3 regions of the Serratia sp. DFXYC6 genome follow, and region 2 is predicted to be linked to each of the others. Evidence: predicted binding sites of a transcription regulator. Region 2 holds the regulator's gene; each other region holds the start of a gene.
What was found. Region 2 encodes PhoB, which activates phosphate uptake and scavenging genes when phosphate is short. Its sites were predicted from a motif close to CTGTCATAAAACTGNCNNAT; they were not measured.

Region 1: the regulator PhoB is predicted to act here: its motif matches at 1,879-1,898, upstream of phnC (phosphonate ABC transporter ATP-binding protein).
Region 3: the regulator PhoB is predicted to act here: its motif matches at 1,456-1,475, upstream of opgB (phosphatidylglycerol--membrane-oligosaccharide glycerophosphotransferase).

Annotation. Positions count from the first base shown of each region.
Region 1 covers NZ_JBXUNV010000001.1:2,596,665-2,599,921, forward strand. Annotated here, with positions in the region: gene phnD (phosphonate ABC transporter substrate-binding protein) at 16-948, opposite strand; gene phnC (phosphonate ABC transporter ATP-binding protein) at 990-1,823, opposite strand; gene trpS (tryptophan--tRNA ligase) at 1,941-2,948, opposite strand; gene AC2CGQ_RS12715 (NAD(P)-dependent oxidoreductase) at 3,239-3,257, shown strand, end outside.
Region 2 covers NZ_JBXUNV010000004.1:268,700-271,956, forward strand. Annotated here, with positions in the region: gene phoR (phosphate regulon sensor histidine kinase PhoR) at 1-827, opposite strand, end outside; gene phoB (phosphate response regulator transcription factor PhoB) at 852-1,541, opposite strand; gene sbcD (exonuclease subunit SbcD) at 1,757-2,989, shown strand; gene sbcC (exonuclease subunit SbcC) at 2,986-3,257, shown strand, end outside.
Region 3 covers NZ_JBXUNV010000001.1:767,288-770,544, forward strand. Annotated here, with positions in the region: gene opgB (phosphatidylglycerol--membrane-oligosaccharide glycerophosphotransferase) at 1-1,308, opposite strand, end outside; gene AC2CGQ_RS03805 (transporter substrate-binding domain-containing protein) at 1,595-2,335, shown strand; gene AC2CGQ_RS03810 (ABC transporter substrate-binding protein) at 2,336-3,257, opposite strand, start outside.

The sequences.
Region 1 (3,257 bases), on a different contig from region 2:
CGAGGCAGCCGGGAATCAACGGTCGCCTTTGGTCAGCTCGCGCTTCATATCGATGATGGTCTGGTATTCCGCCAGGGTGGTGTCGCCGATGTGCTGTTTGCCGCCCATCGCTTTGATAAAGCACGCGTGATCGTCTTTATCCAGCTTCTTGATGGCGGTGACCACTTTGGCCTTAAAGTCGGCCGGCAGCGAGTTGCTCACCAGGATCGGGCCGTTCGGGATCAGCGGCGACTGCCAGATGATGCGGATCTGTTTCATCAGGTCCGGGTGATCCATGCGGATCATGCGGGTGAACGCGCCGCTGGTGTAGCCGGTGTTGTAGTCGCCGATCATCGACGCCCAGGTCACCGCGCCTTCAAACTGGCCGTTCAGCACGCCGAGGATGTCCTGCTCGTGGCCGCCGGAGAAGGTGACGCTGGAGAAGGTGTTGTTGTATTTGTTGTCGACCGTGCCGCCGAACAGCTTTTTAAACGCCTGGTTCGGGATCAGGAAGCCGGAGGTGGAGTCCGGATCGGCGAAGCCGATGGCCTTGCCCTTCAGGTCTTCCAGTTTCTGGTATGGGCTGCCGGCCTTCACCACCACCACCGAATGGTAGCCGCGCGACTGGTCGACGTCGTCGACCGCGATGCCGACGATGTCCACCGCTTTCGGATCCTTGATGTAGACCGAGGCGAACGACGACGGCGACATGCTGAGCACCAGGTCAATCTTGCCGCCCAGCAGGCCCTGGATCACGCCGGAATAGTCGGACGAGTTGCGCAGCTTGGTATCGACGTTCAGCTCTTTGTCCAGGAACTGCTTCACGCACTGGTTATCGCCGATCTGCTGGGTGGCGTTCTGGCCGCCGAGAATGCCCAGGTTCAGCTCTTTCGGCGCATCCGCTGCGGCAGCATTAAAGACCATCATCGCGCCGGCCATCAGGGTGGTCAGACTCAATACTTTTTTCATTAGGTGTGCCTTGTGTGTAAAGGGTAAAGGTCAAAAGTGCTTCAATGGATCTGATTGGCTTCTTCGCCATACAGCTGGTGCAGGATCCGCTCGTTCAGTTGCGAAGGATGCCCGTCAAACACGATCTTCCCGTGGGCGATGCCGATCACCCGCGAGCAATACTCTTTCACCAGTTCGACCGAGTGCAGGTTCACCATCACCGCGATGCCGTCTTCGCTGATTTTCTGCAGCGCGTCCATGATGCGGCGGGTGTTTTTCGGATCGAGCGACGCCACCGGCTCATCGGCCAGCAGGATTTGCGGATTTTGCATCAGCGCGCGGCAGATGGCGACGCGCTGCATCTGGCCGCCGGAGAGGTGCTCGGCGCGCTGCAGCGCGTGCGGCAGCATGTTGAGCCACTGCAACAGCTCGATGGCGCGAGCGCGGTCGGCGTCATCGAACAGTTTGAAGAAGGATTTCAGGGTGGAGGTGTGGCTCAGGCGCCCCAGCAGCACGTTGGTCATCACGTCCAGCCGCGGCACCAGGCAGAAGTCCTGGAAGATCATGCCGCAGCGCGCGCGCCACTGGCGCATCTGGCGGCCGGCAAGCTGGGCGATATCCTGCGCCACGCCATCGTCTTCGAAGTGCAGCATCTCGCCGCAGCTGGAAGGAATAGTGCCGTTGAGGGTGTGCAGCAGCGTGGACTTGCCCGCGCCGGAACGGCCGATCACCGCCACGAACTCGCCGGCGTGCAGATCGAAATTGATGTCATCCAGCACGCGCTGCTGCGCTTTGTAGGCCTTGCCGAGCCCCTTTACCGATAACACTTTGCGGGATGCGGCGGCGTGCTGCCCTGGAAAGTCGTGCTGCGCCAATTTTAACAGTGCCTGAGCCATATGATTTCTCTGGTTTCAGTGGCTAATCATTATGGGCACCTATTAACGGATAAGTTTATGACAGTGGGATGATGGTTTTATGGCCGGGGCGTGACGCGTGCCGCCCCGGCGTGCGCATCATTCCAGGCTAAAGAAGTCCAGCCCCAGCGCCGCCTTGACCTGCTGCAGCGTCTGCCGGCTGACCTGATGCGCGCGGCGGGTGCCGTGCTGCAGGATGCGCGTCAGCTCGCCTTTATCGGCGATGAATTCGGCGCGGCGAGTGCGGATCGGTTCGAGCAGGCTCTGCAGGCAATCCTCCAGCAGCCGTTTGATTTTCACGTCCCCCAATCCGCCGCGCCGGTAGTGCGCCTTCAGCTCCGCCACCAGCGCGGCGTCGTCGCAGAAGGCGTCCAGATAGGTGAACACCATGTTGCCCTCCACCCGGCCGGGATCGCTGACGTTGAGATGACCGGGATCGGTGAACATGCTCATCACCGCCTTGTGCACCTCGTCGGCGCCGGCGCCAAGCGGGATGGCGTTGCCGCGCGATTTCGACATCTTGCCCTGCCCGTCCAGCCCCGGCAGACGCCCGACGTTGCTCAACAGCGGCTGGCACTCCGTCAGCACCGGTTGGCCGACGATGTGGTTGAAGCGCCGCACGATCTCGTTGGTTTGCTCCAGCATCGGCAACTGATCCTCGCCGACCGGCACGTGGGTGGCGCCAAAGGCGGTGATGTCCGCCGCCTGGCTGACCGGATAGATCAAAAAGCCGGCCGGCAGGCTGCGGGCGAAATCCTTCTCGGCGATTTCACTTTTCACCGTCGGGTTGCGTTCCAGCCGCGCCACGCTGACCAGATTGAGGTAGTACATCGTCAGCTCGGCCAACGCCGGCAGCGCCGACTGCAGGCAAATGGTGGTCTTGTGCGGATCGATGCCGACCGCCAGATAGTCAGCCACTACGTTGAGCACGTTGGCGCTGATTTTTTGCGGATTGTTGCCGTTGTCGGTCAGGCCCTGCAAATCCGCCACCATCACCGTTTGGTTATGCTGGTGCTGCAGTTCCACGCGCTGGCGCAGCGAGCCGACGAAGTGCCCTAAATGCAGTGGGCCGGTGGCGCGATCGCCGGTAAGAATGGTGTAGCTCATGACAGTGCTCCTGAAGGTCTGTAGACCGCCGGATCAACGCCACAAAAAATAATGCCGCCAAACCGGCGGCATTAAAAAGAGATGTGAATACTCGTGCCGCCTCAGAAGAGGCGCCACCATGACTGATTGTGGGTGGAGTGCATCGATATATTCATGGCATCAAGGTATACCCGCTGCGGCAGCGCGTCAATAACCCGCCGCCGATGCGTAAGACGACGTTACATTCCGGCATTTGCGTTCCTGGCTCGGCGCGCTAGGGTAAAACCTTCAACCTGAAAAAGGAGCGCATGATGAAGATCGGATTTGCCG
Region 2 (3,257 bases):
TCGTTCATGTCGACATTGGGCGCCGCCTCGATGCGCGACAGCGTCAGCAGTTGCTTGACCAGCCCGTCCATCCGGCGAGTCTGCTCTTGCATGGTGCTCAGCGCCTTGCTGCGCAGCGAGCCATCCTGCTCTTCGTCGCCCATCATCTCCAGATAGCCCTGCAGCACCGTCAGCGGCGTACGCAGCTCATGGCTGACGTTGGCGAAGAAGTTGCGCCGCGCGCCCTCCAACTGACGCATCTGGGTGACGTCGCGCGCCACCATCAGCAATTGCCCTTCGGAATACGGCATCACGCGGAATTCGACGTAGTGTTCGTTGTTCAGCTGCAGCGTCAGCGGGCGCGAAAACTCCTGCTGTTGCAGATAGTGGCTGAATTCCGGATAACGCAGCAGGTTAAGGATGTGCTGGCCGTTGTCTTCCGGCCAGCGAAAGCCGAGCAGATGCTGCGCCAGCCCGTTGCACCAGAAGATATTGCCTTCGACGGTGGTCATCACCACCGCGTCAGGCAGCGATTCGGCCCCGCTGCGAAAGCGCTTGATCAGCAGCGCCAGCTCGCGCCGGCGGCGGCGGTTGCGCTGCTGCATCTGATACAGGCCATAGAACAGCGGCTCCCAGCTCCAGCGGCCGGGCGGCGGCGTCATGCTGCGGTCGATCCACAGCCAATGGGAGAGTTTGAGCTGGTTGTAGAAATTCCACACCAGCGCAGCCAGCGCAGAGGCCAGCAGGAACCAGGGCAGATAACCGAAAATCAGCCCCAGCAGTAAGGCGGGCAGACAGAAAAGAGCCAGCTCCAAAGCCAGCCTCTTCCACGACAGACGTTCTAACACGGCATATTCTCCAGCGCGGCGCGATCAGTAGCGCGTTGAGAACCGGTAGCCGGTGCCCCGAACGGTTTGAACCATTTTATCATGCCCACTGGTTTCTAACGCCTTGCGGAGCCGACGGATATGCACGTCAACGGTACGGTCTTCCACATAAACGTTAGTGCCCCAGACGTGATTAAGCAACTGCTCGCGGCTATAAACCCGCTCCGGGTGGGTCATAAAGAAGTGCAGCAGCTTGAACTCGGTCGGCCCCATATCCAGCGCCTGATCGTTCGCCATTACGCGGTGGGAGGACGGATCCAGGCTCAACCCTTGCATTTCAATCACTTCTTCCACCGCCATCGGCGAAATGCGGCGCATGACCGCTTTGATGCGCGCCACCAGCTCCTTGGGCGAGAACGGCTTGGTGATGTAATCATCCGCCCCCACTTCCAGGCCGCGCACCCGGTCTTCTTCTTCGCCGCGCGCGGTCAGCATCATCACCGGGATATCGCGGGTCAGCGCTTCGCGCTTCATATGTTTGATAAACTGAATGCCGGAACCACCGGGCAACATCCAGTCAAGCAACACCAAATCAGGGAACGGCTCAGACAGACGCGTCACGGCGCTGTCATAATCTTCGGCTTCCAACGGTTGGTAACCATTCTGTTCCAACACAAAGCACACCATCTCACGGATCGGCGCTTCGTCTTCCACCACCAGTATGCGTCTTGCCATCGTCAATCCTGCCAATGTGTTAGCGACTTTTCGGGCGCCATTATGCGTCAGTTTTGTGACACTTTTATGAAAAAAACCGGCTGTTATAGGCAGTAAGCATAGCGATTATTTCCCGCAGTAAAGAAAAATCATCCGGTTGTCATCATCATTGCGCCGGGACAGCCGCCGCCGCGGCCTTTATAATCATCGCCATTATCTTTGCATCCGGGAGTGTCATGCGCCTGATCCACACCTCTGACTGGCACCTTGGCCAGTACTTTTTCACCAAAAGCCGCGCCGCCGAGCACCAGGCTTTTCTGAACTGGCTGATCGAACAGGTAGATCAGCAGCAGGTGGATGCGCTGATCGTCGCCGGAGATCTGTTCGATACCGGCTCGCCGCCCAGCTATGCCCGCGAGCTGTACAACCGCTTCGTGGTGGAACTGCAGCGTACCGGCTGCCAGCTGGTGGTGCTGGGCGGCAACCACGATTCGGTCGCGACGCTGAACGAATCGCGTGAACTGCTTTCCTGCCTGAACACCACGGTGATCGCCAGCGCGCAGGGCGCCCCGGAACAGCAGATCGTGGTGCTTAACCAACGCGACGGCCAGCCGGGCGCGGTGCTGTGCGCCATCCCGTTCCTGCGGCCGCGCGATCTGCTCACCAGCCGCGCCGGCGAATCCGGCGCGCAGAAACAGCAGGCGCTGCAGGAAGCCATCGCCGAACATTATCAGACGCTGTATCAGGCGGCCTGCGAGCGCCGCGACCAGTTGGGCCAGCCGCTGCCGATCGTCGCCACCGGCCACCTGACCACCGTCGGCGTTACCACCTCCGACTCGGTGCGCGACATCTATATCGGCACCCTCGACGCCTTCCCGGCGCAGGCCTTCCCCCCCGCCGACTATATCGCGCTGGGCCACATTCACCGCGCGCAGAACGTCGCCAAATCGGAGCATATTCGCTATAGCGGCTCGCCGATCCCGCTGAGCTTCGATGAGCTGGGCAAAGCCAAAAGCGTCTTCCTGGTGGATTTCGCCGACGGCGCTTTGCAGCGGGTAGAAACGTTAACGATCCCGCAGTTTCAGCCCATGCAGCTGATCAAAGGCGATCTGGCCGAGATCGAACGGCAGCTGCGGCAATTTGCCGACTATGCCGGCGAGCTGCCGGTGTGGCTGGATATCGAAGTGGCGACGCAGGACTACCTCAGCGATATCCAACGCCGCATCCAGCTGATGGCGGATGCGCTGCCGGTGGAAGTGGTGCTGCTGCGGCGCAGCAAAGAGCAGCGCCGCCAGGCGATTGCGCAGCAGGATAAGGAAACGCTCAACGAGCTGAGCGTCAACGAGGTGTTCGAACGGCGCCTGGCGCAGGAGGCCGACATGCCCGAAGCACGCCAACGGCGGATGCACCAACTGTTCCGCCAGGTGGTCGAGGCGGTGCAACACAACGCCGAGGAGACGAATTCATGAAGATCCTCAGCCTGCGGTTAAAAAACCTCAACTCGCTGCAGGGCGAATGGAAAATTGACTTCACCGCCGAGCCGTTCGCCAGCAACGGTCTGTTCGCCATTACCGGCCCGACCGGCGCGGGCAAAACCACCCTGCTGGACGCCATCTGCCTGGCGCTGTACCACCAGACGCCGCGTCTCAACGTCACGCCAAGCCAGAATGAACTGATGACCCGCCACACCGCCGAATCGCTGGCGGAGGTCGAATTCGAGGTCAAGGGCGTCGGCTA
Region 3 (3,257 bases), on a different contig from region 2:
CAGCGTGCTGCGCTTCTCGTTGCGCTGTTCCGCCAGCGGCCGGGTGCCGTCGATGATGAAGAACAGGTTGCGGCGCTTCTGTTTGGTCAGGATATCGTAGGCGGTGTTGTTCATCGCCAGATGATCGGAGGACACCACGATCACGGTATTGCTGAAATAGGGCGAGCGTTTGATCTTGTCGATCAGCGCGGCGATGTGTTGCTGGCTGCAGGCTACCGCGCTCAGCGAGCGGTTTTCCTTGTTCTGCCAGGCGTAGCTTTTCTTGCTGCAGCCGGCGGAGATAAAGCCGTCCGGGTGATGGGTATCGACGGTCAGGGTGAACAGCGAGAACGGCTGGCGCTGTTTGGACAGCTCGACGAACTTGCCGTACACCACGTCCAGCACGCTGTCGTCGTACCAGCCCCAGTCGTTTTTGTAGCTCGGATCGGCGACCCGATCGCGCAGCTCTTTGAAGCCGTAAACGTGGTCGAAACCGTGGGATTTCAGGAAGGTGTCTTTACCGGCGAACGCCAGCTCGGCGCCCTGATAGAAATAGTTGCTGTAGCCGGCGGCCTTCAGCACGTCGCCCAGGCAGACGTTCTCCGGGTAGAAGGTGGAGACCGCGCTGGAGGCGTTGCCGTCGAAGGGCGCGAACAGCGGAATGCCGCACTGCGAGGCGACCATGCCGGCGATGGTGTAGCCGGTGCCCGGCAATTGCTGGGTATTGCTGAAATCGATGCTGTCCGTGCGCAGGGCGTTCAGCTCGTCGGCCAGGCCGGGAAACAGCTCGGTATCGAAGTAGGTGCGCTCCAGGCTCTCGGCATAGATGTACACCAGGTTCGGCCGTTTGCCCTGCACGGTCTTTTTCGGCGCCTTGTAGTAGGTGGTGAAATCGGCGGTATCGCCGACGATCTGGCTCTTGACCAGCAGCGAGATGTCCTGAAACGCCGGGGTGGTACCGACCGAAAACAGCGCCAGCAGCACGGCGACGACGCTGTAGGCCACGCTGCTGCCTTTGGCCTTGCGGCGCAGCAGGCTGCGGGCCAGCACCGCGAAAATCACCCCCAGCGCCGCCAGCAGGCCGATAAACGGCAGCACGTATTTGCTGATGCCCGCGCCTTTGAGGCTGCTGGTGACGGTGTAGATCACCGCATCGGTGATGCCGTCGCCGGTGAAGTAGTTGCTGGCGATCAGGATGACGTTCAGCACCAGATAGCTGCCGAGCAGCGTCAGCAGAATGGCGAACCACCAGCGGTTGGCGGCGGCCCGGGTGCGATAAATCAAAATCGACGCCAAAAAGAGAACAAACGAAACGACTGCTAAAACCATCCGCCAAACCTTGTCTGATTGAAATAAAACCGTTGCTGCCCTGGTTTGCGCCGCCGAGCGTGCCGCGGCGCGAAAAGTGAAGGGTATAGCCTATTGCCGGCGGCGGAACAACGCGCGATCTCCCGCTACGGCCGACGAGCGGCGGCTATTGTACATTTTTATGACAATAGTGTGACGTTAATCACGCCGACGGCGGCCGCGGCGGCGAAAGCTTGCTGGTCGGAGGTTTCGCTCTACGCTTAATGAGCGCCACGACGGTGCATCCATCAGCCATTCAGGAGGAAGTATGCAGACAATCCCCGCAGCGGTACTCGACGATCTGGCCCCGCAAGGCGTGTTGCGCGCGGCGATCAACTACGGCAATCCGGTGCTGGCGCAGGCCGGGGCTGATGGCAAACCGCAAGGCGCTTCGGTGGAGCTGGCCGCCGCGCTGGCTCGCGAACTGGGCGTGGCGCTGGAGCTGGTGACCTATGACGCGGCCGGCAAGGTGTTCGCCGATCTGGAGAGCGGCGCCTGGAACCTGGCGTTTATGGCCATCGAGCCGGTGCGCGCGGCGCAGATCGCCTTCAGCGAACCCTACGTGATCATCGAGGGGACTTATCTGGTGGCGAACGACGCGCCTTACTCTGAGGTGGCGCAGCTCGACCGGCCGGAGGTGCGCATCGCGGTCGGGCAGGGGGCGGCGTACGATCTGTTTTTATCGCGCACGCTGCAGCAGGCGCAATTGGTGCGGGCGGCAACCTCCGCCGAGGCGATCGCGCTGTTTTTCGAACGGGGGCTGGAGGCGGCGGCCGGCGTGCGTCAACCGCTGTTGGCCGCCGCGGCCGCCCATCCCGGCTACCGAGTGCTGGACGGACATTTTACCGCCATCCGCCAGGCGATGGCGGTGCCGCGGCAAAACACGCAGGGCGCCGCCTACGTGAACGCGTTTATCGAACGCTGCAAGGCCAATGGGCTGGTGAAGGCGGCCCTGCAGCGCAGCGGCCAGGGCGAGGTGACGGTGGCGCCGCCGGCCGCCTCGGCGTGATCAGTCGAGCTCCACCGCGTACTGGTCTACCGGGGTGATTTTCTTGATCAGCTTATTGTCGAACAGGAACTGTTCGTAAGCCTGGTAGCGGGCCCGATCCAACTTGGCCGGATCGCGGGCGAACAGCGGCAGGCTGGCTTGCCACGCCTGTTTGTTCAGCTCGGTATTTAGCTCCGGGTGCGCCTTGGCGAACGCCAACCAGGTGTCCTGCGGGTGCGCGTGCAGGTAGTCGCTGCCTTGCTTCAGCGCGGCGAGGAATTTGCGAATTTTCGGCTCGTTCACCGCATCGCGGTTGGCGACGATGATCAACTCGTCGTAGGCCGGCACGCCGTAGTCTTCGACGTTGAACACCACAGGCTTTTTGCCCTGCAGCTTCAGCTCCAGCGCTTCGATATTGCGGTAGCCGCCGATCACCGCATCGACCTGGCCCGCCAGCAGGGCGCTGGTCAGTTGGAAGTTGACGTTGATGAGCTTGATATCCTGCGGTTTGAGATGCTCGTGTTCGACCATGGTGGCCAGCGTCGCCTGTTCGATGCCGCTGACCGAGTAACCCACCGTTTTGCCTTTGAGATCCGCCGGCGAGGTGATGTTTTTATCCAGCGCGATCACCGTATTCAGCGGCGTGTTGATCAGCGTGCCGACGCGCATCAGCGGCAGGCCCTGATCGGCGAAGAAATGCAGCTGCGGCTGATAGGTGATGGCGAGGTCGGCCTGTTTGGCGGCCACCAGTCGCGGCGGCAGCGCCGGATCGGACGGCGGCACGATCTTGACGTCCAGCCCTGCGGCCTTGAAGGCGCCGATCTGCTCGGCCACCATAATCGGCGCGTGATCGGGGTTGATGTACCAGTCGAGCACCAGCGTCAGCTTGTCGGCCGCGCCGGCCTGGCCGGTGATGGCGGCGCCGAGCAACAGCCCGCAGACG